Regions from separate parts of the Catellatospora aurea genome, predicted to be linked through region 1. Evidence: predicted binding sites of a transcription regulator. Region 1 holds the regulator's gene; each other region holds the start of a gene.
The links. The regulator HrcA, encoded in region 1, represses chaperone genes, less so after heat shock. The targets are predictions, from matches to a motif close to GGTTNGCACNCTCNNNNNGAGNGTGCNAACC.
Positions count from the first base shown of each region.

Region 2: a site for HrcA is predicted at 3,347-3,377, ahead of ACFQO7_RS31660 (FmdB family zinc ribbon protein). Genes of this name have one in related genera too.
Region 3: a site for HrcA is predicted at 3,797-3,827, ahead of groES (co-chaperone GroES). Genes of this name have one in related genera too.

Region 1 covers NZ_JBHTAC010000005.1:199,002-208,790, forward strand. Annotated here, with positions in the region: gene ACFQO7_RS07450 (serine hydrolase domain-containing protein) at 1-899, opposite strand, end outside; gene ACFQO7_RS07455 (histidine triad nucleotide-binding protein) at 910-1,263, opposite strand; gene ACFQO7_RS07460 (SDR family NAD(P)-dependent oxidoreductase) at 1,287-2,051, shown strand; gene ACFQO7_RS07465 (16S rRNA (uracil(1498)-N(3))-methyltransferase) at 2,169-2,903, opposite strand; gene dnaJ (molecular chaperone DnaJ) at 2,994-4,124, opposite strand; gene hrcA (heat-inducible transcriptional repressor HrcA) at 4,167-5,189, opposite strand; gene ACFQO7_RS07480 (DUF4870 domain-containing protein) at 5,419-5,919, shown strand; gene hemW (radical SAM family heme chaperone HemW) at 5,926-7,140, opposite strand; gene ACFQO7_RS07490 (enoyl-CoA hydratase-related protein) at 7,158-7,976, shown strand; gene ACFQO7_RS07495 (hypothetical protein) at 8,065-8,937, shown strand; gene ACFQO7_RS07500 (phytanoyl-CoA dioxygenase family protein) at 9,111-9,789, shown strand, end outside.
Region 2 covers NZ_JBHTAC010000049.1:28,228-38,016, forward strand. Annotated here, with positions in the region: gene ACFQO7_RS31650 (GGDEF domain-containing protein) at 1-2,470, opposite strand, end outside; gene ACFQO7_RS31655 (5-formyltetrahydrofolate cyclo-ligase) at 2,634-3,224, shown strand; gene ACFQO7_RS31660 (FmdB family zinc ribbon protein) at 3,396-3,710, shown strand; gene ACFQO7_RS31665 (hypothetical protein) at 3,784-3,957, opposite strand; gene ACFQO7_RS31670 (translation initiation factor 2) at 4,020-4,307, shown strand; gene ACFQO7_RS31675 (DUF2231 domain-containing protein) at 4,312-4,797, opposite strand; gene ACFQO7_RS31680 (Fur family transcriptional regulator) at 4,946-5,410, shown strand; gene ACFQO7_RS31685 (RecB family exonuclease) at 5,517-6,344, opposite strand; gene ACFQO7_RS31690 (MarC family protein) at 6,588-7,205, opposite strand; gene ACFQO7_RS31695 (PHP domain-containing protein) at 7,234-8,100, opposite strand; gene ACFQO7_RS31700 (hypothetical protein) at 8,097-9,329, opposite strand; gene ACFQO7_RS31705 (SigE family RNA polymerase sigma factor) at 9,326-9,789, opposite strand, start outside.
Region 3 covers NZ_JBHTAC010000057.1:2,553-12,341, forward strand. Annotated here, with positions in the region: gene ACFQO7_RS33760 (molybdopterin-dependent oxidoreductase) at 1-400, opposite strand, end outside; gene ACFQO7_RS33765 (ribosomal eL19 family protein) at 590-1,546, opposite strand; gene groL (chaperonin GroEL) at 1,648-3,294, opposite strand; gene groES (co-chaperone GroES) at 3,363-3,677, opposite strand; gene ACFQO7_RS33780 (class I SAM-dependent methyltransferase) at 4,030-5,193, shown strand; gene ybaK (Cys-tRNA(Pro) deacylase) at 5,282-5,761, shown strand; gene ACFQO7_RS33790 (sugar ABC transporter substrate-binding protein) at 6,367-7,452, shown strand; gene ACFQO7_RS33795 (ATP-binding cassette domain-containing protein) at 7,547-8,320, shown strand; gene ACFQO7_RS33800 (sugar ABC transporter permease) at 8,317-9,579, shown strand; gene ACFQO7_RS33805 (ROK family transcriptional regulator) at 9,608-9,789, shown strand, end outside.

The DNA.
Region 1 (9,789 bases):
AGGAAGCCGGGCATCGCGCCGTTGTGACCGACGTGCAGCACGCGGCCCTCGCGGGGCCACAGCATCAGGCCCAGGCCGACGCCCGAGCCCCAGAGCGTCTCGTTGCGCGGCGTGAGCGGCCAGCGGGCCTCGGCGAGGGTGTCCGCGGACAGCACCGCGCCGTCCGGGTCCACCGAGGCCGGGTCGGTCAGGAACGCCGCCCAGCGGGCCTGGTCGGCGGCGGTGCTCCACAGCTGCGCGGCCGGGCTGACCGCGCCGAAGTCGGTCGGCGGCTCCGGCCGGGCGTGGTCGGAGTACTCGTCGACCAGGTAACCGGTCGCGGCGTGCGCGGGCACGGCGTACGTGGTGGCGGACAGGTTCAGCGGGCGGCAGATGCGCTCCTCCACCAGGTCCCACCAGTCGCCGCCGAGCCGCCGCGCGGCCAGGTGCCCCAGCAGCGCGAAGCCCAGGTTCGAGTAGTGGAAGCGGCGCGCGGGCGGGTGGATCGCCTCGGTGCGGGTCAGGTCGTCGAGCAGGCCGGGCAGGTCCGGCGGGCTCAGCGTGTCCCACACGTCGCCGACCGGCTCACGCTGCAGGCCCGCGGTGTGCGACAGCAGCCGCCGGATGGTCAGCCCGCCGTGCGCGGGCACGTCGAGATGGGCGCCGATCGGGTCGTCGAGGTCCAGCAGGCCCGCGTCGCGGCACTGCAGCACCAGGACCGCCGTGAAGGTCTTCGTGATCGACCCGATCCGGAACGGGGTGTCGGCGTCCAGGGGCGCGCCGGGGTTGCCGGACCCGCCCACCTGGAAAGTCCACAGCGGACGGTCGTCGCGGCGCAGCGCCACGCTGAGGGCGGGCACCCGGGCCTCGGCCTGTACGGCGCGGACCAGGCGTTCGAGAGTGCGGTTCAGGTCTGCCACGGCGGCGAGACTACCCGGTGAGATCGCCGTCCATGTCGACGCCGCCGAGCACGTGCGCGTGCGCGTGGAACACGGTCTGCCCCACCGACGCGCCGGTATTGAAGATCACCCGGAAGCCCGTGCCGTCCAGGCCCTCGGCGGCGGCCACGTCGGCGACGGTGGCCAGCACCTCGCCGGCCAGCGCGAAATCGCCCACGGCCAGCGTCGCGACGTCGGCGTAGTGCTCCTTCGGGATCACCAGCACGTGCGTGGGGGCCTTCGGCGCGATGTCCCGGAAGGCGAGGGTGCGCTCGGTCTCGGCGACCACGGTCGCGGGGATCTCCCCCGCCACGATGCGGCAGAACAGGCAGTCGGCAACGGTCACGAGACAGATCGTAGGCTGCCTCCATGTCCGATTCACGAGCGGTGCTGGTCACCGGGGCGTCGCGCGGCGTCGGCCGGGCCGTCGCGGCCGCGTTCGCCGCCCGCGGCGACCGCGTCGCCATCCACCACCGCGACTCCGCCGACCTCGCCGAGTCGCTGCGGGCATCGCTGCCCGGTCAAGGGCACGCGGTGGTACGCGCGGACCTCGCCGACCCGGCCGCCGTCGCCACGATGGTCGACGCCGCCGCGCAGGCGCTGGGTGGGCTCGACGTGCTGGTCAACAACGCCGGGCAGGCCTACCCGCACCCGATCACCGGGGTCACCTACGAGCAGTGGCAGGAGCTGTGGACGCGCACGCTCGCGGTGAACCTGACCGGCCCGGCGAACGCCACCTACTGCGCGGTCCGGCACATGCTGGCCCGTCCCCCGGGCTCCCCGGCCGCCCGCGTGATCAACGTCGGCTCGCGCGGGGCCTACCGCGGCGAGCCCGGCCAGCCTGCGTATGGCGCCGCCAAGGCCGGCTTGCACGCCATGGGTCAGTCCCTGGCCGTCGCGCTGGCCCCGTACCGCATCGCCGTCGCCACCGTCGCCCCCGGCTACGTCCAGGAGGACGAGACCAACGCCGCCTACAAGGTCCCCCGCGGCGCCGAACACGCCGCGCAGAGCCCGTTCGGCCGGGTCGCCCGCCCCGAGGAGATCGCCGCCGCCGTCCTCTGGCTCGCCGACCCCGCCGCCGAATGGGCCTCCGGCGCCGTCCTAGACCTCAACGGCGCCTCCCACCTCCGCTGACCACCTCGCCCACCCCCCTTCTGCCGCAACTCTTAACACCTCGCGCCATCGACCCGCGCGTGAGGCCGCAACTCCTTCAGAGTTGCGACCCCCCCGGCGCGCGGGGCGGGGGTGGGGTTACCAGCGGGCGAGGCGGGTGGCGAGGACGCTGAGGGCGGCGACGCCGGCGGTCGAGGTGCGGAGCACGTTGTCGCCGAGGCGTACCGGAAGCGCGCCGGCCGCGGTGAACGTCTTCAGCTCGGCATCGTCGATGCCGCCCTCGGGGCCGACGACCAGCACGATCTCCCCGGCGGCGGGCAGCTCGACCTGGGACAGCCGCTCGGTCGCCTCCTCGTGCAGCACGTACGCGGCCGAGGCCGTCGCGAGGCGCTGGACGAGCTGTTTCGTGGACAGGTCGGGGTCGCCGCCGACCATGGGCAGGAAGGTGCGGCGGGCCTGCTTGGCGGCCTCGCGGGCGACCGCCGCCCACTTCTCTCGGGATTTCGCGCCCCGATCGCCGCGCCACTGGGCCACGCTGCGCGCCGCGGCCCAGGGCAGGATCTCGTCGACGCCGACCTCGGTCATCGCCTGCACGGCCAGCTCACCCCGGTCGCCCTTGGCGATGCCCTGGGCGACGACCAGGCGCGGGTCGGGCGCGTGGGCGTACCGCAGCTCGGTCACGATGAGGTCGAGCGTGCCCTTGCCGACGGCCGCGACCACCGCGGACGCCATGCCGCCGCGCCCGTCGGCGAGCAGCAGCGCCTCACCCACCCGCAGCCGCTGCACGGTCGCGGCATGGTGGCCCTCCGCCCCGCCGAGTGTGTAAAGCCGCCCCGAGGGCAGCTCGTCGACAAGAAACAGCGGCGCGCTCACGGCAGACACCCTCCAATGGCGATCATGAACTTATGGCACCGACACACCGTCGAACCGTGCCATAAGTTCATGATCAACGCGGGAAAACGGTCAGTGGCCGTTGAAGGCGTCGCGGACTCGGGAGAAGAAGCCGCCCTGCTTGGAGAGTTCAGCGACCTCCTCGCCGCGGGCGCGGGCGAACTCGCGGAGCATGCGCTCCTGCTCGCCGTCGAGGCGGGTGGGGGTGCGGACGTCGAGGTGCACGAACAGGTCGCCGCGGCCGGTGCCGCGCAGGTGCGGGACGCCCTTGGCGCGGATGCGCAGGGTCGAGTTCGGCTGGGTGCCGGGTTTGACCTCGACCTGCTCCTCGGAGTCCAGGGTCTTGATGGTCAGGCGGGTGCCCAGGGCGGCGGCGGTCATCGGGACGGTGACCTTGCAGTGCAGGTCGTCGCCCTTGCGCGCGTACACGTCGTGGGCCCGCTCGTGGATCTCCACGTACAGGTCGCCGGACGGGCCGCCGCCGGGGCCGACCTCGCCCTGGTTGGCCAGCCGGATCCGCATGCCGTCCTCGACGCCGGCCGGGATCTTCACGGTCAGGCTGCGCCGGGTGCGGACGCGGCCGTCGCCGGCGCAGGTCGGGCACGGGTGCGGGATGGTGGTGCCGAAGCCCTGGCAGGCGTTGCACGGACGCGACGACACGACCTGGCCCAGGAAGGTGCGCTGCACTGACTGCACCTCGCCGCGCCCGCCACACGTGTCGCAGGTCTGCGGATGGGTGCCCGCCGCGGTGCCGGCGCCGGAGCAGGTGGTGCACAGCACGGCCGTGTCCACGGTGATCGGGGCCTCGACGCCGAACGCGGTCTCGAACAAGTCGAGGTCAAGCCGCAGGATCGCGTCGGCACCCGGCCGGGTGCGCGGGCGCGGGCCGCGCGAGCCGCTGCCGCCGAAGAAGGCGTCCATGATGTCCTGGAAGCCGACGAACGGGCCGCCGCCGGGGCCGCCCGGACCCGCGCCGCCTCCGCCCGGCGCGAGCGGGTCGCCGCCCAGGTCCACCATGCGCCGCTTCTGGTCGTCGGAGAGGACCTCGTACGCGTTGTTGATGTCCTTGAACTTCTCCGCCGCGGCCGGGTCCGGATTGACGTCCGGGTGGTACTGACGGGCGAGCTTGCGGTAAGCCCGCTTGATGTCGTCGGCGTCGGCGTCCTTGGGAACGCCGAGAATGCCGTAGTAGTCCTTGGCCACGCTGTCCTCAAGCCTCGTTCAGCAACAACAGGAAATTCGGAATCAATGTCCCAGCATCTCGCCCACGTAACGCGCCACGGCGCGAACGGTGGCGATGGTGCCGGGGTAGTCCATGCGGGTCGGGCCGACGATGCCCATCCCGCCGACGACGGTCGCGCCCGGACCGTAGCCCGTGCTGACCACCGAGGTGGCCCGCAGGTCGACGACCTCGTTCTCGTCGCCGATGCGCACCCGGGCCGCGCCCGACTTCACCTCGTCGAAGAGCTTGAGCAGGATGACCTCCTCCTCCAGCGCCTCCAGGATCGGCCGCAGCGCGCCGGTGGTCAGGTCCAGCGGGCCCATCCGGGCCAGGTTCGACGTGCCGGCCAGGGCCAGCCGTTCCTCGTGCCGCTCGACGAGGGTCTCCAGCAGGACGCTGACCAGCGTGCTCATGGTTGCCTTGCCCTGCGGCTCGGCCCGCTCGACCAGGCCCTGCACCAGCGGCGGGGTGTCCACCAGCTTCACGCCGACCAGGGTCGCGTTGAGGGTGCGGCGCAGTTCGGTGATCTCGTCCGGCTCCACGGGGCCGGGCAGCTCGACGACCCGCTGCTCGACCCGGCCGGTGTCGGTGATCATGACGAGCAGCAGCCGGGTGGTGGAGACCGGGACCAGTTCCAGATGGCGTACGGAGGAGCGGGTCAGGCTCGGGTACTGCACCACGGCGACCTGGCGGGTGAGCTGGGCGAGCAGCCGGACCGCGCGGTGCACCACGTCGTCGAGGTCGACCGCGCCGACCAGGAAACGCTCGATCGCCCGGCGCTCCGCCGGGGAGAGCGGCTTGACCCGCGACAGCCGGTCGACGAACAGGCGGTAACCCCGGTCGGTGGGCACCCGGCCGGCCGACGTGTGCGGCTGGCGGATGAAACCCTCCTCCTCCAGCACGGCCATGTCGTTGCGCACGGTCGCCGGCGACACCCCCAGGGCGTGCCGCTCGACCAGCGCCTTGCTCCCCACCGGCTCCTGCGTCGCGACGTAGTCCTCGACGATGGCACGCAGCACTTCGAGTTTGCGGTCATCCAGACCCATACGCACCTCCCGGCTGGCACTCGTCGTGAGTGAGTGCCAGTCTACGTGGGCCGTCACCCGGACGGCATAGGCGTGGTGACGGGGTCGACACCACGCGGCATCCGACACCCAGCGCGGACATCGGCAAAGTGGACAGCGGGTAAACTCGGCCGATCGGCTCGCAGTGTGTCGCCTATCGGTCACGGGTGTTGACTGGCGCCGATTGATCCACAGACCTAGCCTGTCGGGCATGAGTGAACCCACCCCGCCCGGCTCCTCGGAGCCGCCGGTTCCTTCGGCCCCCTCTTACGAGCCGCCGGCCCCGGCAGCGCCGCCGTCGGCCCCCGCGTCTCCCCCGCCGTCCGCACCCGGCGGCTACACCCCTCCGCCGTCGGTCGGCGGCCCCGCCCCGGTCGGCTACGCCAACCCGGACGACAAGACCTGGGCCCTGGTCGCCCACTTCGGTGGCGCGCTGACCTGGTTCGTCGCTCCGCTGGTCGCCCTGCTCGTCAAGGGCAACGAGTCGCCCACGGTCAAGGCGCACGCGACCGCCGCGCTGAACTTCCAGATCCTCTGGGGCGTCATCAGCATCGTGAGCCTCTGCGTCGGCAGCTGCCTGAGCTGGCTGATCCTGCCCATGGTGCTGTTCTTCGTGCCGCTGTTCCCGCTGATCATGGGCGTCATGGCCGGTGTCAAGGCCAACAACGGCGAGCTGCCGAAGTACCCGCTGACCATGAGCCTGATCAAGTAAGTCGGGTCACCAGGCCAGCAAGGAGTGGACCACCGCGTCCGCGAGGAGACGGCCGCGCAGCGTCAGCGCTGCGCGGCCTTCTGCGTACGCGGAGGGCTCGAGCAGCCCGTCGGCCAGCGCCTGCCCCGCGGCGGCACGCCCGGCCTCGTCCAGCACGTCCAGTGGCAGGCCCTCGCTCAGACGCAGCCGTAGCAGCACGTCCTCGGTGTGGCGCTGCTCTTCGGTCAGCACCTCCCGGCCCAGGCCCGGGGAGAGCCCTTCGCCCAGCCGGGCCGCGTACTTCGCCGGGTGCTTGACGTTCCACCAGCGCACGCCGCCGACGTGGCTGTGCGCGCCGGGCCCGAGGCCCCACCAGTCGCCGCCGCGCCAGTAGAGCAGGTTGTGCGCGCAGCGGGCGGCCTGGTCGGCGGCCCAGTTGGAGACCTCGTACCAGCCCAGCCCGGCGGCGGAGAGCGCCGCCTCGGCCGCCAGGTAGCGGTCGGCCGCCACGTCGTCGTCCGGGGACGCCAGCTCGCCGCGCCGGATGCGGGCCGACAGGCGGGTGCCGTCCTCCACGATCAGGGCGTACGCGCTGACGTGGTCCACGCCCGCGCCGACCACCGCGGCCAGCGAGGCGGCGAAGTCGTCCTCGGTCTCCCCCGGCGTGCCGTAGATCAGGTCCAGGTTGACGTGCTCGAACCCGGCCTCCCGCGCCTCGATCGCGGCGGCCGGGGCGCGCCCGGCGGTGTGCTTGCGGTCCAGGATGCGCAGCACCCCGGGCGCGGCCGACTGCATGCCCAGCGAGATCCGGGTGAACCCGGCGGCGCGCAGCTCGCGCAGCGACGCCGGGTCGACCGACTCGGGGTTGGCCTCGGTGGTCACCTCCGCGCCGGCGGCGAGCCCCCACGTGCCGTCGATCGCCTCCAGCATCCGGCCGAGCTGGGCCGGCTTGAGCAGGGTGGGCGTGCCACCGCCGACGAAGACGGTGTCGACGCGCGGCGGGGCGGGCAGCACCTTCGCGGCCAGCGCCAGCTCGGCGAGCACCGCCTCGACGTAGCCCTCGGTGTCCGCGCCGCCCAGCTCCGAGGCGGTGTAGGTGTTGAAGTCGCAGTACCCGCAGCGGCTGGCGCAGAACGGCACGTGCAGGTACACGCCGAAGCCGCGCCCGCCGACGTCGGCCAGCGCGGACTCGGGCAGGACACCGGTGTCGGGTACGGGTTCACCGTCGGGAAGCTGGGCCACGGCTCTAGTCTGCCCTCATGTCCTCACCTGACTCCCACCTCGTCCGGGTCACCCACGCCCGCGGCGTAACGACGATCACCCTCGACAGCCCGCACAACCGCAACGCGCTGTCGCACCGGCTGATGACCGAGCTGCTGGCGGCGCTGGCCGAGGCGAACGCCGACGACCGGGTACGGGTGATCGTGCTCGACCACACCGGCCCGGTCTTCTGCTCCGGCGCCGACCTGGCCGAGACCGCCGCCGCGGCGAAGTCCGGGCAGATGCCGGCCGCGCTGCTGGGTGACGTGCTGGGCGCGGTGGCCCGGTCGGCCAAGCCCGTGGTGGCCGTGGTGCGGGGACCGGCCCGCGCCGGTGGGCTGGGTCTGATCGCCGCCGCCGACCTCGCGGTGTGCACGGCGGGGGCCACGTTCGCCTTCACCGAGGTGCGGCTGGGGGTGGTGCCCGCGCTGATCTCCGCCACGGTGCTGCCCAGGCTCGCCCCGCGCGCCGCCGCGGAGCTGTACCTGACCGGCGACGTCTTCGACGGCCCCCGCGCCGCCGCGATCGGGCTGGTCACCGCGACCGCGCCGGACGACGACGTGGACGCGGTCGCCGCGCGCTGGTGCGAGAGCCTGGTCCGGGGCGCGCCCGCCTCGCTGGCGACGACGAAGGAGCTGCTGCGCCGCCGCGCGGAGCCGGACCTGGACGCCGAGCTGGCCCACCTGTCGGAAATCTCGCTGCGCTTCTTCGGCTCCGCCGAGGGCCGCGAGGGAGTCGCCGCATTCCGGGAGAAACGGGATGCCGCTTGGGTTCCGCGGTCCGACGAGGACGGTGCCGTGGCGGCGGCCACCCCGTAGGGTGGCCTGAACGAGCCTGCGGCGGGGGCGGGCGGCTTGGGGACTTCGACAAGCCGCCCGCCCTCGCGCACATGTCGAGGAGGCCGCTGTGAAGGGCAAGCACGCGCTGACCGTCCTGGTGATCCTCGCCGTGGTGTTCGGCGTCGGCGGCTACCTCGCCCGGCAGCAGTTCGACGGCAAGCTGGAGATCCCGCTCCCCCGGCTCGGCGCGCCCGAGTGCGTGGCCCGCGCCGACGGCGAGGTGCGCCTGGACCCGGAGCAGATGGCCAACGCCGCGACCATCGCCGCCGTGGGGATCAGCCGCAACGTGCCCGACCGCGCGGTGATCGTCGCGCTGGCCACCGCCCTGCAGGAGTCGAAGCTGCGCAACCTGGAGCATCTCGGCGAGGGCAACGACCACGACTCGCTCGGCCTGTTCCAGCAGCGGCCCAGCCAGGGCTGGGGCACCGCGAAGCAGATCATGGATCCGCGGCACGCCGCCAAGCGCTTCTACACCAGCCTGCTGAAGGTCAAGGGGTGGCAGAAGATGCGGGTCACCGAGGCCGCCCAGCGGGTGCAGCGGTCGGCCTACCCCGAGGCCTACGAGAAGTGGGCCGAGGAGGCGACCGTGCTGGCCAAGGTGCTGACCGGGCAGCAGGCAGGCGGTGTGACCTGCGACACGTACAGCGACGAGCCGCCGGCCGACGCCGCGACCGCGAAGGCGCTGGCCGACCGGATCAAGGCCGACTTCGGCACCGCCAAGGCCAAGGGCGTCACCGCCGAGGGCGCCGCGCTGCGCGTACCGGCCGCGAACAGCAAGGCGGGCTGGCAGTTCGCGCACTGGCTGGTGGCCCAGGCGCCGATCACCGGGGTCACCCGGGTGACCTTCGCCGACCAGCAGTGGTCCGCCGGTGACCCCGCGTGGTCGAGCGCCGAGAAAGTGGCCGAACAGGTGGTGGCCGAGGTCGTCGCGGGCGGGTGACCCTGGTGGCAGGCCGCGCTGACGGTCCCCGCGCGACGACGTCACTCGGGAACGCGAGTTAGTATCGGCACTCGTTCGCGAAGGTTGCTCATCCCGGCACGCCACCCCCCAAGTCGCGCGCCCCGATCCTGCCTTCGACTGTGCCCAAGTCTGGAAGGACGCAAGGGGAGGACATGACCATCACCTCTCAGGAGCCGGCGACGGACTACGCGCCGCTCACCGACGCCGAGCGCAAGGAATTCCACGAGAACGGGTACAAGCACCTCCCCGGTGTCGTCAGCCCCGAGATCGTGGCCGAACTCCAGGCCGAGGCCGACCGCCTGTACGCCGCGAACAAGGACACCGGTCACATCGACAAGACCGGTTCGCTGCACCTGCTCGGCGCCGTCAGCCACAGCTCGGCCTTCGCCCGGATGCTCGACTACTCCCCGACCTTCCGCTGGGTCTGGGGTCTGGCCGGCTGGAACATCTACTCCCAGCACAACCACCTCGACGTCAACCCGCCGTACGAGGAGGACGAGACCCCGCGCTGGGAGTGGCACCAGGACGGCTGGCGGCAGAACTCCGACGCGGAGTACTACGCCCCGTACTACGGCGACATCCCGCGGCCGATGCTGTCGATCAAGGTCGCCATCGTGCTCAGCGACATCTCGGAGCCGGGCCGGGGCCAGACCCTGTGCATCCCGGGCTCGCACCTGAACAACCACATGTACCGGCCGACCGACCCGGCCGAGATCGCCAAGGGTCCGGAGGGCGCCGTGCCGTGGCTGGCCAAGCCCGGTGACGCGTTCATCTTCGACCGCCGCCTGTGGCACTCGCGCTCGCGCAACCGCTCGGACGTGACGCGCAAGA
Region 2 (9,789 bases), on a different contig from region 1:
ACAGGGCCTCGTCGGCCGCCTGGAGCACCCCGGCGCCCTGCGACCCGTGGTCGGGCAGCACGGCCAGTCCGATGGAGACCGTGACATTGACGTAGAGGTCCGCGCCGCCGTCCCGGGCCGGCACGATGATCGGCTCACGGCGCACCGCGTCGCACAGCCGCTCGGCGACGGCGACCCCGCCCACCTCGTCGGTCTCCGGCAGCAGCACCACGAACTCCTCGCCGCCGTGCCGGAAGGCCACGTCGACCTCGCGGATCTCGTACCGGATGCGCTGGGCGAACTCGGCCAGCACGGCGTCCCCGGCCGCGTGGCCGTAGGTGTCGTTGATCTCCTTGAACCGGTCCAGGTCCAGGGCGAGCACACACAGCCGCCGGCCGAAGCGCACCGCCCGCTCGGACTCCCGGCGCAGCGACTCGCGCAGCGAGCGGTAGTTGAACAGCCCGGTCAGCGGGTCGGTCACCGACAGCCGCTGCGCCTCCTCGTGCACCCGTACGTTGTCCACCGCGACCGCGGCCTGCCCGGCGAAGGTGCGCAGGGTGACCAGATCGGAGTCGTCGAACTCGTCGCGGCCGAGCCGGTCGTAGAGGGCCAGCACGCCGCGCGCCGCGGGCAGCGCCCCCGGCTGCGGGAACGAGCTCGCCTCGCCCAGCCCCGGCGCGGAGAACGGCACCACCATGTACGTCCGGCAGTCCGGCTCGCCCGGGTCCAGGCGCGGACCGTCGCGCTCGACGCGGCCCAGCCGGGGCACCCCGGTGGCGGCGACGGAACCGGTCAGGCCCAGCCCGTACGGCACGCGCAGGGTGCCCCGCTCCCCGGTGGTCCACTGCTCGGGCAGGCCCTCGGTGCACTGGCCGACCAGCGCGCCGGTGGCCGGGTCGGCCAGCAGCACCATGCCGGCCGACGCGCCGGTGGCGTGCCGGGCGGTCTGCAGGATGACCCGCAGGATGCGGTCCAGGTCGTGCGTGCTGGACAGGGTGTCGCCGAGCACGCCCAGGTGCCCGCGCAGCTGGTCCCGGCTGGCCGTCAGCGCCGCCACGTAGGTGTGCAGCTCGCGGGTCATGTGGTTGAACGCGGTGGCCATCCGTCCGATCTCGTCGTTGCCGCGGACCGGCACCCGGGCGTCCAGATCGCCCCCGGCCACCCGGTCCGCGGCCGCGGCCAGTTCGACCACGGGTTCGGTCGCGGTCTTCGCCAGCCACCAGGCGACCGTCACGGCCACCCCGGCGGTGATCAGGACGACGAGGGTGAGCAGCAGGTAGAGACCGGTGGGCGGGCGGGCGGTCAGCGACACGGCCAGCGGCTGCGGCTCCCCGGCCACCGGCCCGATCCGGGCCACCAGGTGGCCGTTGTCGGCCGAGCCGGTCGCGCCGTCGCCCAGCTTGCCCGCGTACCCGCTGATGGTGGCCGCGTCCGCGCCGAGCATCGTGGTGTGCACCGGCCCGCCCGGGGCGGTCTCCTCGGGCGCGGGGGCCAGGTCGACCTCACGGCCGAAGTCACCGCCGACCGGCTCGTCCCCGGCGACGCCGGTCCCCTGGGCCGCGTCCACGCCCGCCGCACCGTTCGTCGCGGTGTCGCCCGGGGCGGCGAGGGAGTCGGCGCCGCCCGGCCCGTCGGCAGTCGGGTCGACGGGCAGCGCGCCGCCGGTGAGGTCGCCGGGCTGCCCCGCCGCCACACCTGCCGCCGCGCTGTCGGCCCCGGCGCCTGCGACGGCCTGCCCGTTCGCTCCGGTGCCGGCGGGCGCGCCGTTCGTTCCGGTGCCGCCCGGGCCGATCGCGCCGATGCCGCCCGGAACAGCCCCGGGCATGCCACCGATGCCGCCCGCGTCGTTCTCGGTGTCATCCGCGTCGTCGATGGTGTCGGCCGTGCCGTCCGGTTCGCCGAGGGTGCCGTCGGGGTCCGCAGCCAGGTCGGGGTCAGCGGCGGACGCGCCCGCCGGGACGCCGGCCCCGGGCAGCAGGGTCAGCTGCGCGCCGCTGGCCTGGGCCAGACGGCGGATCAGGTCGCCGTCGACGGTGAGGGCGGCCGAGACGATGCCGGTCGGCTCGCCGTTCGCGCCGGCCAGCGGCACCCGGGCCGACAGCGCCTCGAACCCGGCCACCGCGTCCGGGCGCACCTGCGGGTCGGGCCCGGCACAGTCGGCCCACGGCGGGGCCGGGGCCTGGGCGGTGGTGACGCCGTCGACGCCGGTGTCGATGTGCACACCGCCGGCGAGCCCCGCGGCGACCATACGTTCGGCGGTGGCCAGGCGCTGGTCGGCCGGTGCGGCGGCGACGCCCTCGGCGACGGCGCGCAGTTGGCCGCAGAGCGAGCCGACCGAGGTGCGCACCGAGCCGGCGGCGACGGCCAGCCGTTCGGTGGCGCGCTCGTGGGACAGCTTGCTGACCATCGTGCCGACGAAGAACGCGCCGAGCAGGACGGGACTGAGGACCACCGCCAGGAAGGCGGTGGTGAGCCGGGCGCGCAGTGTCACACTTTCCCCCTCGGCGGCGGTGAAGTCACCGGGGTCAACGGCGAACGTCGAACTAGGATGCGTCGCTTGTACAACCTGAGGACGTTATGAGTGAATATTCCGTTTTGTCAGTAACCGCTGTGGCGAACCGCGTGCACCGTCACGTCCAGGCTGATTCCCCGCGGTGACGACGCCCGCGCCCACCAAGCGTGAGCTGCGCGCCGCGGTGCTGGCGGCCCGCCGCGCACTGACCCCGGCCGCGCTCGACGAGGCGGACACGGCGCTGGCCGCGCGGCTGCCGGAGCTGGTCGCGCCCGGTGCGGCGCTGACCGTCTGCGCGTACGTGCCGATGGTCGGCGAACCCGGCGGCCCCGGGCTGCCCGATCGGCTGGCCGCCACGCCCGGCGTGGCCCGGGTGCTGCTGCCGGTGCTGCGGCCCGACCGCGATCTCGACTGGGCCGCGTACGCCGGGCCGGAGTCGCTGGCACCCGCCCCGTTCGGGCTACACGAGCCCACCGGTCCCCGCCTCGGCGTGACGGGGATCACCACGGCCGATCTGGTGCTGGTCCCGGCGGTCGCGGTCGACGGGCGCGGCACGCGGCTCGGCCGCGGCGGGGGCAGCTACGACCGCGCCCTGGCCCGGGTACGCGGCGGCGCACCGGTGATCGCGCTGCTGTACGACGGTGAGCTGCTCGACGGGATCCCCGCCGAGGCGCACGACCAGCGCGTGCACGGCGCGCTCATGCCGAGCGGCCTGCGGCGCATTCCGGGCTGACGCTGAGCGAGCTTCGCGAGCGAACCGGAAGGCTCGGCCTTGCCGCCGACGAGCGCAGCGAGGAGAAGGCACACAGTGTGATCGGCGACAGCTACTTGGCACGTCGCGGGGCGGTCAGGCACTATTAGCACTCGGTATACCCGAGTGCCAGCAATGATCATGGAGGGGAACGTGCCCACCTACCAGTACGCCTGCACCGCTTGCGGTCACCAGCTGGAGGCCGTGCAGTCGTTCGCGGACGAGCCGCTGACCGAGTGCCCGACGTGCGAGGGCACCCTGCGCAAGCTGTTCTCGTCGGTCGGCGTGGTCTTCAAGGGATCCGGCTTCTACCGCACCGACTCGCGCGGCAGCGGCTCCGGCACGGCCCCCGCGGCGTCAAGCAGCTCGTCGTCCGGCAGCTCGACCAGCGGCAGCAGCTCCTCGTCGAGCAGCAGCACGCCGTCGTCGAGCACCTCGTCCTCGACCGCGAGCAGCAGCGCTTCCTGAGCTACGTCCGCAATGTCCGGTTCCGCGCTATAGTACGGCGGTGCGTCAGCCCCGCCATCGCTGTGGCCGGCGGTCAGTCCCAGTGCGGCGGGCGCTCGTCGCGCAGCCGGTCGTCGTTGCTCCACGACCGCTCGCCCCAGCCCCGGTCCGTGTCGTCACGGGTCTGCTCCGGCAGCACCGGACTCTCGTCGTCGAACTCCACCACGCGGTCGTCGTCGCGACCGGCGGGGACAGCGTCACTGCTCACCACCGCAGCATAGGACCAGCCAGGATCGGCTGGTCCCGCCGCCTGCCAGTCGGTCGGCCCTTGTGAACCGGCCCGCCGACGATCAGTGGCGCCGGCCGGCCCCGGCCGCGGACGGGGCCGACGCCGAGCAGGCCGCCGCGGCGTACCCCGGTCCGCCGCCCGCGGTGCCGCCGCCGCCGGGGTGGCACCCGGAGGTCGCCCCGCGTGTCGTGCCCCCGCGGCGGCTGCCCGAAGTGGACCACGACGCCATCGACGCCGCCGAGGAGCGCGCGGACCGGTTCACCAACGCGCTCGGCATAGCCGCGGGCGTCGTGCTGATCCTGATCGCGTGCCTGCAGTGGCGGACCTGACCCGTCAGATGTTGCTCCAGACCGCCTGGGCTCCGGTGTCGCCGGTCTTGAAGACGTAGTAGGCGGTGGCTCCGGCGGCCAGCAGGTTCAGCGCGATCAGCGCCCAGCCCGTGGCACGGGAACCGCTGGTCGCCGGCTTCTTCGCGGCCGAGTGCGTGAACAACACCAGCGCGATCGCCAGCACACCGAGCAGGGTGCCCGCCCAGGCCGCCGCGTCGCCGAAGTCCTTGTGCAGGTCCACCTGGGCGAGGATCTGCGGCGGGTAGCCCTTCTCGACAAGCGTCGTGAACAGCGCCTCGCCGCTCTGGCGCGCGAACCACAGCGCGATCGGCGCGCCGACGCCGAGCAGCAGCACCGCCCAGCCGATGTAGCGGCGCACGGATGGCACGAACGAATAGACCACCACGCCGGCGATCAGCAGCGGGGCGAACACGACTGCGGCGTGCACGAGCAGGGGGTGAGCCGGCAGGCCGAGAAGGTCCTCGAACACTGTGCCTCCACGTGGATTCCGGGGGTGCGTACCCAAGGTCAAGGTGAGCCTAGACCCGCCCACGTCGATGGGACAGAGGGGGAATGGCCCGTGTCGCAGAGCACGTATATCGGACCTTTTCTTGAGGAGATCCAAGTTAGCTGCTGAAATGGTGTTCATGTACGGCGACATCGAGCCACAGGCTCTCCTTCGCGCGCGGGGCCTGCGGGTGACCCGGCCGCGGCTCGCCGTGCTCGACATCCTCGGGCAGGGCGGCCACCTCGAGGTCGAGGAGATCACCCGGCAGGCCCGGCAGCGCCTCGACTCGGTCTCCACCCAGGCGGTCTACGACGTGCTCGGCGCGCTCGCCCGCGCGGGACTGGCCCGGCGCATCGAGCCCGCTGGCTCCCCCGCCCGATACGAGGCCCGCTCCGGCGACAACCACCACCACATCGTCTGCCGCGGCTGCGGCGCGATCGCCGACGTGGACTGCGCCGTCGGTGCCGCGCCCTGCCTCGACCCGAGCCAGACGCACGGCTTCGCCCTCGACGAGGCCGAGGTCACCTACTGGGGCCTGTGCCCGTCCTGCCAGCAACTCGCCGCCGAGGACCGCACCACCGTCACCCCGGCCTGACCCGCACCGGCCGCGCCTGCCCGCGCCGTCAAGATCGTCCGACTTGCCTGGCACCTGTGCGTATCTTGGAACGCCATTCGCCCAGGTGCCGGGCAAGTCGAGTGATCTAGGCAGGAACGGGGCCGGTCGGGGTCGTCTCCACGGCGGCCCAGCTCTCCTTGACCGGAGCTTGCGCGCCCGCCGGGCACACCCGGCGGAAGTCGCACCAGCTGCACAGACTGCCCGGCCGGGTCGGGAAGGCCTCGTCCGGTGGCGTGCCCTCGGCCAGCGCCTTCTCCGCCGCCACGATGTCGCGCGCGGTGTCCTCGGCGCGGGACACGTGCCGAGCGATCGACTCCGGGGTGTGCTCGTGCGCGGCCACCGTACCGGTCGGCAGATGGTGCAGTTCGACCTTGCGGCACGGGCGGCGGAACACCCGCTCGGCGGCGAACGCGTAGAGCGCCAGCGCCAGCGAGCCGCGCGCATCGTCAACGTCCAGACCGGTGCGGCCGGTCTTGTAGTCGACGATCACGGCTTCGCCGCCGCGCGCGTCGATCCGGTCGGCCCGGCCGCTCAGCGCCAGCACCGCCGTTTTCGCGGCCACCGTGCGCTCGACGCCCAGCAGTTCCAGCTCGGGGTCCAGATCGGCGGTGTACGCCTCCAGCCAGCCCAGCGCCCGCTCGTAGACCGCCCGCTCCTGCTCGTCGTCGCGGTAGCCCTCGCGCACCCAGGTCGCCCTCAGCAGCCGCGGCAGCGCGGCATTGTCCCGCCGCTCCACCGGCAGGTCCCACCAGTTGCGCAGCGCCGTGTGCACGCTCGCGCCGAGCGAGTTGTGCGCCCAGGCGGGCCCCTTCTGCGGCGCGGGCCGGTCGAGGTAGGTGTGCCGGTAGCGGCGCGGGCAGTCGGCGTACGACGAGAGCTTGCTCGGGGTGCACACGAACAGGCGCTCGGGCATCATGTCGAAGCCGAGCTGCTCCGGGACGTCCTTGCCGCGGCGGGGGCTGGGGGTTCGGCTCACCTGGCAGATCGTGCCAGCCCGGTCGGACACGCGCGAGCCGACCCGCCCGCCCGCTCGCCCGAGAACCCGTTCTTCACAGACGCCGGCCTATCTCGTCGACTCCCACGAGATCGAAGTCGACGAGATAGGTCGGCGTATATTCCGAACGGAATGTGCCCCGCGCCGCCCGACCGGCCCCGGTCAGGGATGCGCGGTCGTGAACAGCTCGACGAAGGCGCCGATCGAGTCGGCCATCAGCTGGACCGCGATCGCGGCGAGCAGCAGACCCGCGATGCGGGTGAGCACCTCGATGCCGCCGGGCCGCAGCACCTTCACGATGATCCCGGAGTAGCGCAGCACCAGCCACACCGCGACCATGACCGCCACGATGCCCAGCCCGATCGCCACGTACTGCGCGGTGCTGTCGGCGCGCTGCACGAACAGCATCGTCGCCACGATCGCACCGGGACCGGCCAGCAGCGGCGTGCCGAGCGGCACCAGAGCGATGTTCGAGGTCGACTGCTGGTCGGGGTCGTCGGCCTTGCCGGTGAGCAGTTCCAGCGCGACCAGGACCAGCAGCAGCCCACCCGCGCCCTGCAGCGCGGGCAGCTGGATGTGCAGGTAGTCCAGGATGGTCTGGCCGGCCACCGCGAACACGGCGATGACGCCCAGGGCCAGCGCGACCGCGTGCGTGGCCGCCTTGTGCCGGTCCCGGGCGGGCAGCGCCCCGGTCAGCGCGAGAAAGATGGGCACCATTCCCGGCGGGTCGGTGATGACGAGCAGGGTGACGAAGACCTCGCCGAAGAACTTCCAATCCACACCGGATGCATAGCACGACCGGCAAGGGTTATCCGGCGACTCCCGTGACCGGGGTGGCGCCCGTCGCACCGGCGACGATCCGATCCAGCGCCTCGGGGGCCGTGGTGAACTCGCCGATGCGCACCTTCTTGTGGGTGCCGTGGAAGTCCGAGCTGCCGGTGGTGAACAGGCCCAGCTCGGCGGCGATGCGGCGCACCTCGGCGCGCTCGGCCGGGCTGTGGTCGTGGTGGTCGGCCTCCAGGCCGTCCAGACCGGCGGCCGCGAGGTGCCCGAACAGTTCCTCGGGCACGACTCGCCCGCGGACCGAGGCGCGCGGGTGGGCGAACACGGTCACCCCGCCGGCGGCCTTGACCAGGCGCAGCGCCCCGAAGACGTCGAGGTCCTCCTTGGGCAGCCGGTACGGGCTGCCAGTGCCGAGCCAGCGCGGGCCGAACGCCTCCTGCGTGTCGGCGACGAGCCCGGCTCGGATCAGCGCGGCGGCCAGGTGAGGCCGGCCGATGGTGCCCCCGGCGGCGTGGGCCAGGATGTCGGCCCAGTCCACGTCGATGCCGTCGGCCCGCATCAGCGCGACCATGCGCTCGGCGCGCCCCAGCCGCGACTCGCGGACCCGGGCCAGCGCCGCGACCAGCGCGGGGTCGGCCGGGTCGAACAGGTAGGCCAGCATGTGCAGGGCGATGGACTCGCCCTCGCCGTGCCAGCGGCAGCTCAGCTCGGCCCCTCGGATGAGGGTCAGGCCGGGCGGCAGCGCCTGCGCGGCGGCCGCCCAGCCGGCGGTGGTGTCGTGGTCGGTGAGCGCGGCCACCCGCAGCCCCGCCGCGCCGGCCAGGCGCATCAACTCGTCGGGAGGAGTGGTGCCGTCACTCGCGGTGGAGTGCAGGTGCAGGTCGATCGTCACTTGCCGGTGCCGTACGAAGGGATCATCGTCCAGCCGGGCTGAACGTCCGGGGGCAGTGCCACCTGCAACTTGGTGCCGTCGCTCTTGCAGGCGAAGATGCCGCCGCCTTCGGTCTGCGTCACCACCGTCGTGTTGCCCGACCAGACCACGGCGTCGACGGCGGTGATCGGACAGTCCGCCCGGAGCACCAGCGCCTGGACCTGGGCCTGCGCCTGTGCCTCTGGCTGCTTCTTGTCGCTGTTCGCCGCCGCGTCGATGCGGGCCCGGTCCAGGTCGATCATCTGCAGGCCGCTCGGCGAGGCCACGGCGAGCAGCCGGCCGTCGGGAGAGAGCGCCGCGTGGAGTTTGACCAGCGCCTTGCCGACCAGGTCGCCGCAGCCCAGCTGCGCGCCGATCTTCAGGCCGTTCTTGATCGCGGTGACGTCGACCAGGCACAGCAGCTCGCCCTTGCCGCGCACGACGCCGACGGCCACGTTGGCCGCGGCGCCGCCGAACACGGCGAGCAGCTCGGCGTTCCAGGTGTCCTTGTACTTCGAGGGCGCCTCGGCGCTCCAGTAGTCGAAGCCCTTCTCGCTGGCCACGACCACGCGGTCGCCGAAGAACGTGACCGGGGCCGCGGTCTCGGGCACCGGCGTCGACGCGAGCGTGGTGCCCCGGTCGTCGCCGGCCACCTTGGTGACCGCCAGCGTGCCCTGGTCGTTGGTGGCGACCCGGGTGCCGTCGTGGCTCACCGCCCACTCGCCCTGGCCGGACAGCGTGACCGTCCCACCGGCGCTGTTGGGGAGCAGGCGCACCGTGCTGGAGTCGGAGTACACCCAGCCGTCCGGCACCCTGGCGATCTTGGAGACGTCACCGTCGTGGTCGAGGTCCACTCGCTGCCCGTCGGCGGTCCACAGCTGCTGGCCGACGAGCAGGTCGACCGGCAGGTCCATGGTCGGCAGCTGGGTCTGGCGGGCGGCGACGGGAGCCTCGCCGCCGAAGAGGTTCTGGAAGGTGACCCGGTTCGGGTCCGCGGCCGTCGTCGCCGCGGCACCGAGCCCCTGCGCCGCCACGGCACCGCCGAGCACGGTCGCGAAGGCGAACACCGTCATCGTGCCGGTCGCCGTGCGCCGTCGCCGGGTCGTCCGGCGCGCCTGTCGGATGGCGCGGCCAGCCGGGTCGGCGGCGGCAGGCAGGGTCTGCGCGCGAGCCGCGAACATCTCACGCAGCTCGTCCTCGAGCATGGTCACCGCCCAGGTTGGCCGACCGGCACGCGGGCCGGTCGAACAGCTTCCCGCCGAGGCGACGGCACCACGGGTGCCGCGACCGGGGTGGGCTCAGCCGTCAGGGTGACCTCGCCGACCGGCAGGTCGAGCGATTCCGTGGCGACCGTGCCCGCCCGCTGCTTCGGGACCGCCGGCTCCGCCGCCGCCTGCGCGGCCGGCAGCCTGCCGGTGATTCCCTCGGCTGCCAACCGCGACCGCAGCGTCCCGAGCGCCCGTGAGGTCTGGCTCTTCACGGTCCCGGGCGAGATCTGCAGCATCGCGGCTGTCTGCGCCTCAGACATGTCCTCGTAGAAACGCAGGACCAGCACGGCGCGTTGTCGTGCCGGAAGGGCTTTGACATGTTTCCACATCACATCGCGCTCGAGCTGCTCTTCGAGATTGTCCGGCGCAGCCCGTTCCGGTAGGAATTCGGTGGGTCGCTCGC
Region 3 (9,789 bases), on a different contig from region 1:
CCGCGCCGACGGCGGCGGGCAGGAACGCGACAACCCCCGCGTTCGGGCGGGTCAGCGCCGCCGCGACCCCGATCAGGCCGAACAACCCGATCCCGGCCACACCCCAGCGGAAGTCCCGCCGCGCCGCCAGGCCCACCAGCGCGGCGAACACCACCAGCAGCAGCGACGTGCCGACAAGCAGAGCGATCTTGTCGTACACCCCGAAGACGCTGATCGCCGCGGCCTTGACCGGCTCGGGCACCAGGTCGATCACCGCACCGCCGACCGCGATCAGCGGCGCGCTGCGCGGCCCCGTCCACACCGCGACCAGCTCGCCCAGCCCCACCGCCACCGCGGCCGAGACCACGCCCGCGACCATCGCCCGTCCACGACTCACCACGCCCGCCAGTCTGCCCCGCATCACCCCGTCACGGCACGACCCGACGCCTTACCGTTCCCTTACCGCCGCCTACCCTGCATCCGCCTCGCCACAACGGGCCGCCCACCTCGCCGCCCCGCGGCCCCACGGCGGGGACGTCCTCGCCGCCCTGCAGTTTCCTTGAAAGTGCAGCCTGTTGCGGCCGCACCGGCCGCGGGAGCGGGCGCCGGATCACTGGAGCGGTTGGATGGGGATGTCGACGGCGATGTTGGGCGGTGCGTCGAAGCTGCCGTGGATGACGCTGAAGGACAGGCGCACCGAGTCGACGTGCGGGCCGAGCACGCCGTCGAAGACGATGACGCCGGTCGCCTCGCCGCCCGCGGGCACGGTCTCCGGCCAGGTGCTCGCGCCCGGGTCCGGCAGCAGCGTCTCGCCCGCGGCGGTGAGCTGGGCCCGGCCGAACGTCGGCAGCGTGAGCGCGTCGCCGCCGGTGTTCTCGCCCCGAATCTTGACCTTGGTGGCCTGGCTGGTGACCTCGACGCTCAGCACGGTGATGGTCAGCGGACCACCGGTCTCGGAGACCTCCGACGCCAGCCGTTCCTGGCCCGTCTCGTTGCGCTTGTTGATCCACGGCGGGGTGGCGAACTCGCTCAACTTCTGCACCCCGGCCTGTACCGCTGTGGTGGCCAGGTAACCGCCACCCGCGCACAGCCCGAGCAGCAGGATCGCGGTGAGCACCAGCCCGGCCCCGCCCCGCCGCGGCGGCGCACCGGTCGGCCGGGCGCTGCCTGGGCCGCCCGGGTATGGCGCGCTTCCGCCCGCCGGGTAAGGCGCGGCGTGGCCGCCCGGGTAGGCCGTGCTGCCGCCGGGAACGCCCTGACCTGCGGGATAGGCGGAGCCACTGCCGCCCGCGTGGCCGGGGGGCACCGCGTAGCCGCTCGGCGGGATCGCGCCCGGCCCCGCGCCGGCCGGTTCGGCGGTCGCGTTGCGGGAGTTGCCGCTCTTGGCCAGGTCGATCAGGCCGAGCAGCAGCGCCACGACCAGGCCGACGCCGCCGGAGATGGCCAGCGCCTTGGCCTTGCTCACCTCGGCCGCGGTCAGGTAGTCGGTCAGGCCGGTGCCCAGCGTCGCGACCAGGTAGGCCAGGCCCACCAGGCCGAAGTACCGCACCAAGCCGCGACCGGTCATGCGAGGACACTATCGACCGTGGTGCATGCCACAAAGGACGGAAAGGCGACAGCGGGCCCCGGCCGACGCCGGGACCCGCTGTCGAGGTCAGCCGCTCAGGCTCAGAAGCCCGGGCCGTGCTGGTGGCCGTGGCCGTGCGAGTGGCCGTGGCCGCCGTTGCCCGCGGGCTCGGCCTTGGCCGGCTTCTCGACCACCAGGGACTCGGTGGTGAGCAGCAGGCCCGCGATCGACGCGGCGTTGATGGCCGCGTTGCGGGTCACCTTCACCGGGTCGACGATGCCGGACTTGACCAGGTCGACGAACTCGCCCTTGGCCGCGTCGAGGCCGGTGCCCCAGTCGCTGCCCTGGACCTTCTGCACGATGACGTAGCCGTCGTGGCCGGCGTTCTGGGCGATCCAGCGCAGCGGCTCGACCAGCGCCTTGCGCACGATCGAGACACCGACCTTCTCCTCGCCGGTGAAGCCGAGGTCGTCGTCGAGCACGCTGACGATCTGCGCGAGCGCCGCGCCGCCGCCGGGCACGATGCCCTCCTCGACCGCCGCGCGGGTGGCCGCGATGGCGTCCTCGATGCGGTGCTTGCGCTCCTTCATCTCGACCTCGGTCGCGGCGCCGACCTTGATGACGGCGATGCCGCCGGACAGCTTGGCCAGGCGCTCGCCCAGCTTCTCCTTGTCCCAGTCGGAGTCCGAGGCCTCGATCTCCTTGCGGATCTGCGAGACCCGCGCGTTGACCTCGTCCTGCGACCCGGCACCGTCCACGATCGTGGTGGTGTCCTTGGTGATGACGGCACGGCGCGCCTGGCCGAGCTGCTCCAGGGTCACGCCGTCGAGCTTGTAGCCCAGCTCGGGGGCGATCAGCTCGCCGCCGGTGAGCACGGCGAGGTCCTGCAGCATCGCCTTGCGGCGGTCGCCGAAGCCGGGGGCCTTCACCGCGGCGACCTTGACGGTCTTGCGGATCGAGTTCACCACGAGGGTGCTCAGCGCCTGGCCGTCGACGTCCTCGGCCACGATCAGCAGCGGCTTGCTGGTCTGGAGAACCTTCTCCAGCAGCGGCAGCAGCTCCTCGATCGAGGAGATCTTGCTGGTGGTGATGAGGATGTACGGGTCGTCCAGCACCGCCTCGCCCGACTCGGGGTCGGTGACGAAGTGCGGCGAGATGAAGCCCTTGTCGAACTGCATGCCCTCGGTGATGTCGAGCTCGGTGGTCATCGTCGAGCCCTCTTCGACGGTGATGACACCGTCCCGGCCGACCTTGTCCATCGCCTCGGCGATCAGCTCACCGATGGTGGAGTCCTGCGCCGAGATCGTCGCGACCTGCGCGATGTCCGACTTGTCGGCCACCGGGGTGGCCTTGGCCAGCAGCGCGTCGCTGACCTTGGTGACGGCCGCGTCGATGCCGCGCTTGAGACCGGCCGGGTTGGTGCCCGCGGTCACGTTGCGCAGTCCCTCGCGGACCATCGCCTGGGCCAGCACGGTGGCCGTGGTGGTGCCGTCGCCCGCGACGTCGTTCGTCTTGGTCGCCACCTCCTTGACCAGCTGCGCGCCCAGGTTCTCGTACGGGCTCGACAGCTCGATCTCCTTGGCGATGGTCACGCCGTCGTTGGTGATCGTGGGCGCGCCGAACTTCTTGTCGAGCACCACGTTGCGGCCCTTCGGGCCGAGCGTGACCTTGACGGCGTCGGCGAGCGCGTTGACACCGTGCTCCAGCAGGTGCCGCGCGTCGTCGGAGAAGCTAAGGATCTTAGGCATCAATCGTCTCCCTTAAACGTCACGATGCCCCGGCTCACCCTCGCGGGCGGGCCGGGGCATCGCACGGATCACTTCTCGACGACCGCGAGGACGTCGCGGGCGGAGAGCAGCAGGTACTCCTCGCCGGCGTACTTGACCTCGGTGCCGCCGTACTTCGAGTAGATGACCTTGTCACCCACCTTGACGTCGACCGGGATGCGGTTGCCCTTGTCGTCGACGCGGCCGGGACCGACAGCCAGGACGGTGCCCTCCTGCGGCTTCTCCTTGGCGGTGTCGGGGATCACGAGGCCCGACGCGGTGGTGGTCTCAGCCTCGTTCGCCTGGACCAGGATCCGGTCCTCGAGCGGCTTGATCGCAACCTTCGTCGCGGTAGTCACGAGCATACCCTCCTGGGGTATAGCCCCGGGTTCTCGCGGCACGAGCCCCGGGTGTTGTCTTCTGGTCAAGTCTTCGCCCGAGCGCTGCCGTCGTCGCGGGTGTCGGCCTCGCCGGGCGGGTCATGCGTTAGCACTCTGCAGGGCAGGGTGCTAACTCCGAACATTATGCCGCGTCTAGCACTCAGTCAAGGAGAGTGCCAGCCGCCACTCGGTGAATTATCCGATTCACCAGGTGTCCAGCGCTCACCGGGGCGTGTCGCCGGGTCACTGTGACGTTCCCTGCCGCCACGAGCGGCGGGCGCGGCGAGCGCCGTCGGCCGCGACGCAGCCAGCACGGTCGCGCTGCGAGAATGGGGCCGTGGATCTCGATCAGCTGGCGCTGCTGCGTACCCCCGAAGGTGTCGCGGCGCTGGACCTGGCAGGTCAGCTGGCCGGGACCGACGAGCTGGCCGCCGCGTCGGCGCTGCGGGCCCGGGGCGTGCCGCCGGGCCTGGCCGCCGCCGCCCTCACCCAGGTCGCGCTGCGCGGCCGGGCCGCGGCCAAGTTCGGCGCGGACGCCGGGCGCGTCTTCCTCACCCGCGCGGGCCTGGAGCAGGCCACCCGCGAGATCGTCGCGGTACGCCGCGCGGCCCGCCTGCGCGCCGCCGGTGTCGCGGCCCTGGCCGACCTGGGCTGCGGCCTCGGCGCCGACCTGCGGGCCGTCGCCGCCACCGGCATCCGGGCGTACGGCGTCGACGCCGACCCGCTGACCGCCGCCTGCGCCGCGCTCAACGCCCCCGACGCGACCGTGACCTGCGGCGACGCCCAGGACTTCGACCTGAGCCTGGTCGACGCCGTGTTCTGCGACCCGGCCCGCCGCAGCGGCGGCCGCCGCGTGTTCCGCCCCGAGGACTACTCCCCACCCTGGGACTGGGTGGTCTCCCTCCCGCAGCGGATCCCGCACACGGTGCTCAAACTCGCCCCCGGCATCGACCAAGCACTACTGCCCGCGGGCTGCGAACTGGAACTGGTCTCCGTCGACGGCGACGTGGTCGAGGCCGCCGCCTGGTGCGGCCCGCTCGCGACCACGCCGCGCCGCGCGACCGTCTTCCGCGCCGGCGTCCCGCACGAGCTCACCGGCACCGGCGAGCAGTCCGCCCCGGTCGCCCCGCCCGGCCGCTACGTCACCGACCCCGACGGCGCCGTCGTCCGCGCCCACCTCGTCGCCGAGTTCGCCGCTGCCCACGACGGCTGGCTCGCCGACCCCAACATCGCCTACATCTGGTCCGACACCCCCATCGCCGCCCCCTTCGGCCGCTGCTTCACCGTCGACGAGGTCCTCCCCTTCTCCCTCAAACGCCTGCGCGCCACCCTCCGCGACCGCGGCGTCGGCCGACTGGAGATCCTCAAACGCGGCAGCGCCCTCGACGTCGAACAACTCCGCCGCGACCTCCGCCTCGCCGGCCCCAACCCCGCCTCCCTCCTCCTCACCCGCACCGCCACCACCCCCCTCGCCATCCTCGCCACCCCTTTCGAGCGTTGATCATGAACTTATGGCACGGTTCGGCGGCGTTTCGTGTCCAGAAGTCCCTGATCGATTCCGCCGCCCGCCACGGCGGTAGCATCGCGGCGTGGCCAGCCAGGGGACTCCCGCGACAGCACTGCTGACGAAGCAGAAGGTGAAGCACACGCTGCACACGTACGAGGTCTCGCCCGACTCCCCGAACTACGGCGCGCTGGTCGCCGACGCGATCGGGGCCGACCCGGCGCGCGTGTTCAAGACGCTGGTCACCGAGGTCGACGGCGCGCTCACCGTGGCCGTGGTGCCGGTGACCGGCGAGATCGACCTCAAGGCGCTCGCGGCGGCGGCCGGCGGCAAGAAGGCCGCGATGGCCGACCGCGACCTCGCCGAGAAGACCACCGGGTACGTCCGCGGCGGCATCAGCCCCCTCGGCCAGCGCAAACGCCTGCCTACGGTGATCGACCAGTCGGCGCTGGACGGCGACCTGATCTACGTCTCCGCCGGCAAGCGCGGTCTGCAACTCCGGCTCGCCCCAGCCGACCTGGTCCGCCTGACCTCCGCGACGCTGGCCGCCATCGCCCGCGCCTGACCCGCCCCAGGGCGGCCTACCCACGGCCGACTCCCAGCCGACCGATACCCGCCGCTTCCTTTCATGATCTGTTTTTGTGGACGCCCGGTGCCCCCATAGGGGCGTCCAGCGTCCACAAAAACGGATCTCCAAGCGGCAACCCACCCATATGTCCGCTTCGCCGCGACCGACACGCACCACTTGGCGCAACCGCTCGCCACACGACGCCAGACGATCCGGCTACCGGCTACCGCCCGAAGGCCCATCAGCGCACGCTCCGCACCCGCCGGCCCGCCACCACCAAGATCACGTTGATCTTGCGTGAACGGTTGTCCAATTGCCGGGATTGAGTGTGTCGTACCCACTGTTCGCGCAAGATCGGCGCGGCGGGAAAGAGCAGCGAGCGGGTGGGTTACGGGGACGTTGCTGAATTGTTATTGCCAACAACAAACCTTGGGCTTGCGCGTTTGCATTTGTTGCGCATACGTTGTCGCACACAACAAAACCCCGTGTGACCGGCCTCACGCACTGATGAACGCTGTTGGACTCGCCTGGTCCCGGAACCCGGCGGGGCCGCCCGCACCACCTGAATACACACCCCTGAATCCGAGAGGATTTGAGCAACGATGCGCAAAGGGATCCTGGCTGTAGCCATGACCGGCCTGATGGCCGTCACCGGCTTGGCCGCCTGTGCGGAAGACGCCCAGCCCGCCGACTCGAAGACGCCCTTCGTCGGCGTCATCCTGCCGGACAGCAAGTCCTCGGCCCGCTGGGAGACCGCGGACCGCAAGTACCTGGAGGAGGCCTTCAAGGCCGCCAACGTCAAGTACGACATCCAGAACGCCCAGGGTGACAAGACCCAGTTCCAGAGCATCGCGGACCAGATGATCACCAAGGGCGTCACCGTCCTGGTCATCGTCAACCTCGACTCCGGCACCGGCAAGGCCGTGCTGGACAAGGCTGCGGCGCAGGGCATCCCGACCATCGACTACGACCGGCTCACGCTGGGCGGCAACGCGAAGTACTACGTGTCCTTCGACAACGTCGCGGTCGGTCGCCTGCAGGGTGAGGGCCTGGTCAAGTGCCTCACCGAGAAGGGCGCCAAGAACCCGGCCATCGCGCAGCTGAACGGCTCGCCGACCGACAACAACGCGACCCTCTTCAAGGAGGGCGGCGTGTCGGTGCTGAAGCCGAAGTACGACGCCAAGGAGTACACCCTCGTCGATGACCAGGCCGTGCCGGACTGGGACAACGCGCAGGGCGGCGTTCTCTTCGAGCAGATGCTGACCAAGGCCAACGGCAAGATCGACGGCGTGCTCGCCGCGAACGACGGCCTGGGCAACGCGGCGATCTCGATCCTGAAGAAGAACAAGCTCAACGGCAAGGTCCCGGTCACCGGCCAGGACGCGACCGTGCAGGGCCTGCAGAACATCCTCCTCGGCGACCAGTGCATGACCGTGTACAAGGCCGTGAAGAAGGAGGCCACCGCGACCGCCGAGCTGGCGATCGCCCTGGCCAAGGGTGAGACCAAGTCCGTCTCGCAGACCACCAAGGACTCCGAGACCGGCAAGGACGTGCCCTCGGTCCTGCTGGAGCCGCAGGCGATCTACTTCGCGAACGTGAAGGACGTCGTCACCGACGGCTACGTCACCAAGGCAGAGCTGTGCACCGCCGACTTCGCGGCCAAGTGCACCGAGGCCGGCATCAGCTGACCTGATTGATCGACCGGAATGTGGTCCCTGGGGGTCGCAAGGCACCCAGGGACCACGTCTGTGGAACAGGCAGTAACCCCTCGAACGGAGCGCCCTGATGGGAACCCCTCTACTCGAACTGCGTGGAATCAACAAGAGCTTCGGCCCGGTGCAGGTGCTGCGGGACGTCGCCTTCCAGGTTCACCCAGGCGAGGTAACCGCACTCGTCGGCGACAACGGCGCCGGCAAGTCAACGCTGGTCAAGTGCATCGGCGGGATCTACCCCATCGACTCAGGCGAATACCTGATGGAGGGTAAGCAGGTCCACGTCCACAACCCCCGCGACGCCGCCAGCCACGGCGTCGAGATCGTGTACCAGGATCTCGCGCTCTGCGACAACCTGGACATCGTCCAGAACATGTTCCTGGGCCGCGAGAAGAAGAGCGGCATGATCCTCGACGAGCCGACGATGGAGCAGCTCGCCCAGCAGACCCTGGCCGGCCTGTCGGTGCGTACCGTCAAGTCGGTCCGCCAGCAGGTGTCCAGCCTCTCCGGCGGCCAGCGGCAGACCGTGGCGATCGCCAAGGCCGTGCTCTGGAACAGCAAGCTGGTCATCCTCGACGAGCCCACCGCCGCCCTCGGCGTGGCCCAGACCCAGCAGGTGCTGGAACTGGTCCGCCGCCTGGCTGACAACGGTCTGGCCGTTGTGCTGATCTCCCACAACATGAACGACGTGTTCGCTGTCTCCGACCGGATCGCCGCGCTGTACCTGGGACGGATGGCGGCCCAGGTCAAGACGTCGGATGTCACCCACTCGCAGGTGGTCGAGCTGATCACCTCCGGCCGCAGCGGCCAGCTGGGCCTCGTCGAGGAAGGAGCCGCAGCGTGAGCGCGACCACCACGAATTCGTACGAGGCGGCCAAGGTCGCCACCCCGGCCAAGGACGACGGCGGCCTCTGGGGCTACCTGCGCGGCTACGGGCAGCGGGTCCGCAGCGGCGACATGGGCGCGCTGCCGGCGGTGCTCGGCATCATCGTGCTGACGATCGTCTTCTCGGCCGCCCGGCCGTCCTTCCTCACCCCGCTGAACTTCGCCAACCTGCTGACGCAGGCCGGGCCCATCGTCGTGCTCGGCATGGGCCTGGTCTTCGTGCTGCTGCTCGGCGAGATCGACCTCAGCGCCGGTTTCGCGTCGGGCGTCTGCGCCGCGGTGCTCGCGATCATGCTGACCACGAACGGCTACCCCTGGTACGTCGGCGTGGCCGCGGCGGTCGTCACCGGTGTCGTGATCGGCCTGCTGCTGGGCTTCCTGGTGGCGAAGGTCGGCATCCCCTCCTTCGTGGTCACCCTCGCAGGCTTCCTGGCCTTCCAGGGCACCGTGCTGTGGCTGCTCAAGGAGGGCACCAACATCTCGGTCCGCGACGAGATCATCATCTCGCTGGAGAACGAGTACATGCCGCCGATGGTCGGCTGGGCGCTGGGCGCGCTGACCGTGCTCGGTTTCGCCGCCACGCAGCTGATCCAGCAGCGCAACCGCCGCCGCCGCGGGCTGCCCGCGATGCTGTGGCAGGTCGTCGCCTTCCGGGTGATCGGCCTGGCGGTGCTGGTGGGCGTCGCGGTCGCCGTGCTGAACGAGGAGCGCAGCCGCAACCCGCTGTTCTCGCTCAAGGGCGTGCCGATCGTGGTGCCCGTGATCGGAGTGCTCCTGCTGGTGTGGACGTTCGTGCTGCGCCGCACCGCCTTCGGCCGCCACATCTACGCCGTCGGCGGCAACCGCGAGGCGGCCCGCCGGGCCGGTATCGCCGTGGACCGCATCCGCATCTCCGCGTTCGTCATCTGCTCCGCGATGGCGGCCGTCAGCGGCATCCTGGCGGCCAGCATGGCGCGCTCCGTGGACCCGAACACCGGCGGCTCGAACGTGCTGCTGTACGGCGTCGCGGCGGCGGTCATCGGCGGCACCAGCCTCTTCGGCGGCAAGGGCCGCGTCCTGGACGCGGTGCTCGGCGGCCTGGTGATCACGATGATCATCAACGGCATGGGCCTGGTCGGCTGGAGCTCGGCGTACAAGTACGTCGCCACCGGCATCGTGCTCCTGCTGGCGGCGAGCGTGGACGCCTTCTCGCGCCGGCGCGCGGCCGCGAGCAGCTGACCGACGTACGCCTGTTTACGGGAGAATCATGCGAGCGGGACCGAGCCAGGAGGAGATCCGGCGGCAGAACCTCGGCGCGTTGCTGCGGTTCGTGCACGTGCGCGGCTCTATCTCCCGTGCCGAGCTCACCTCCGAACTCGGTCTCAACCGCTCCACCATCGGCGCTCTCACCGCTGACCTGGCCGCTGTCGGCCTGGTCAGCGAGGAGGC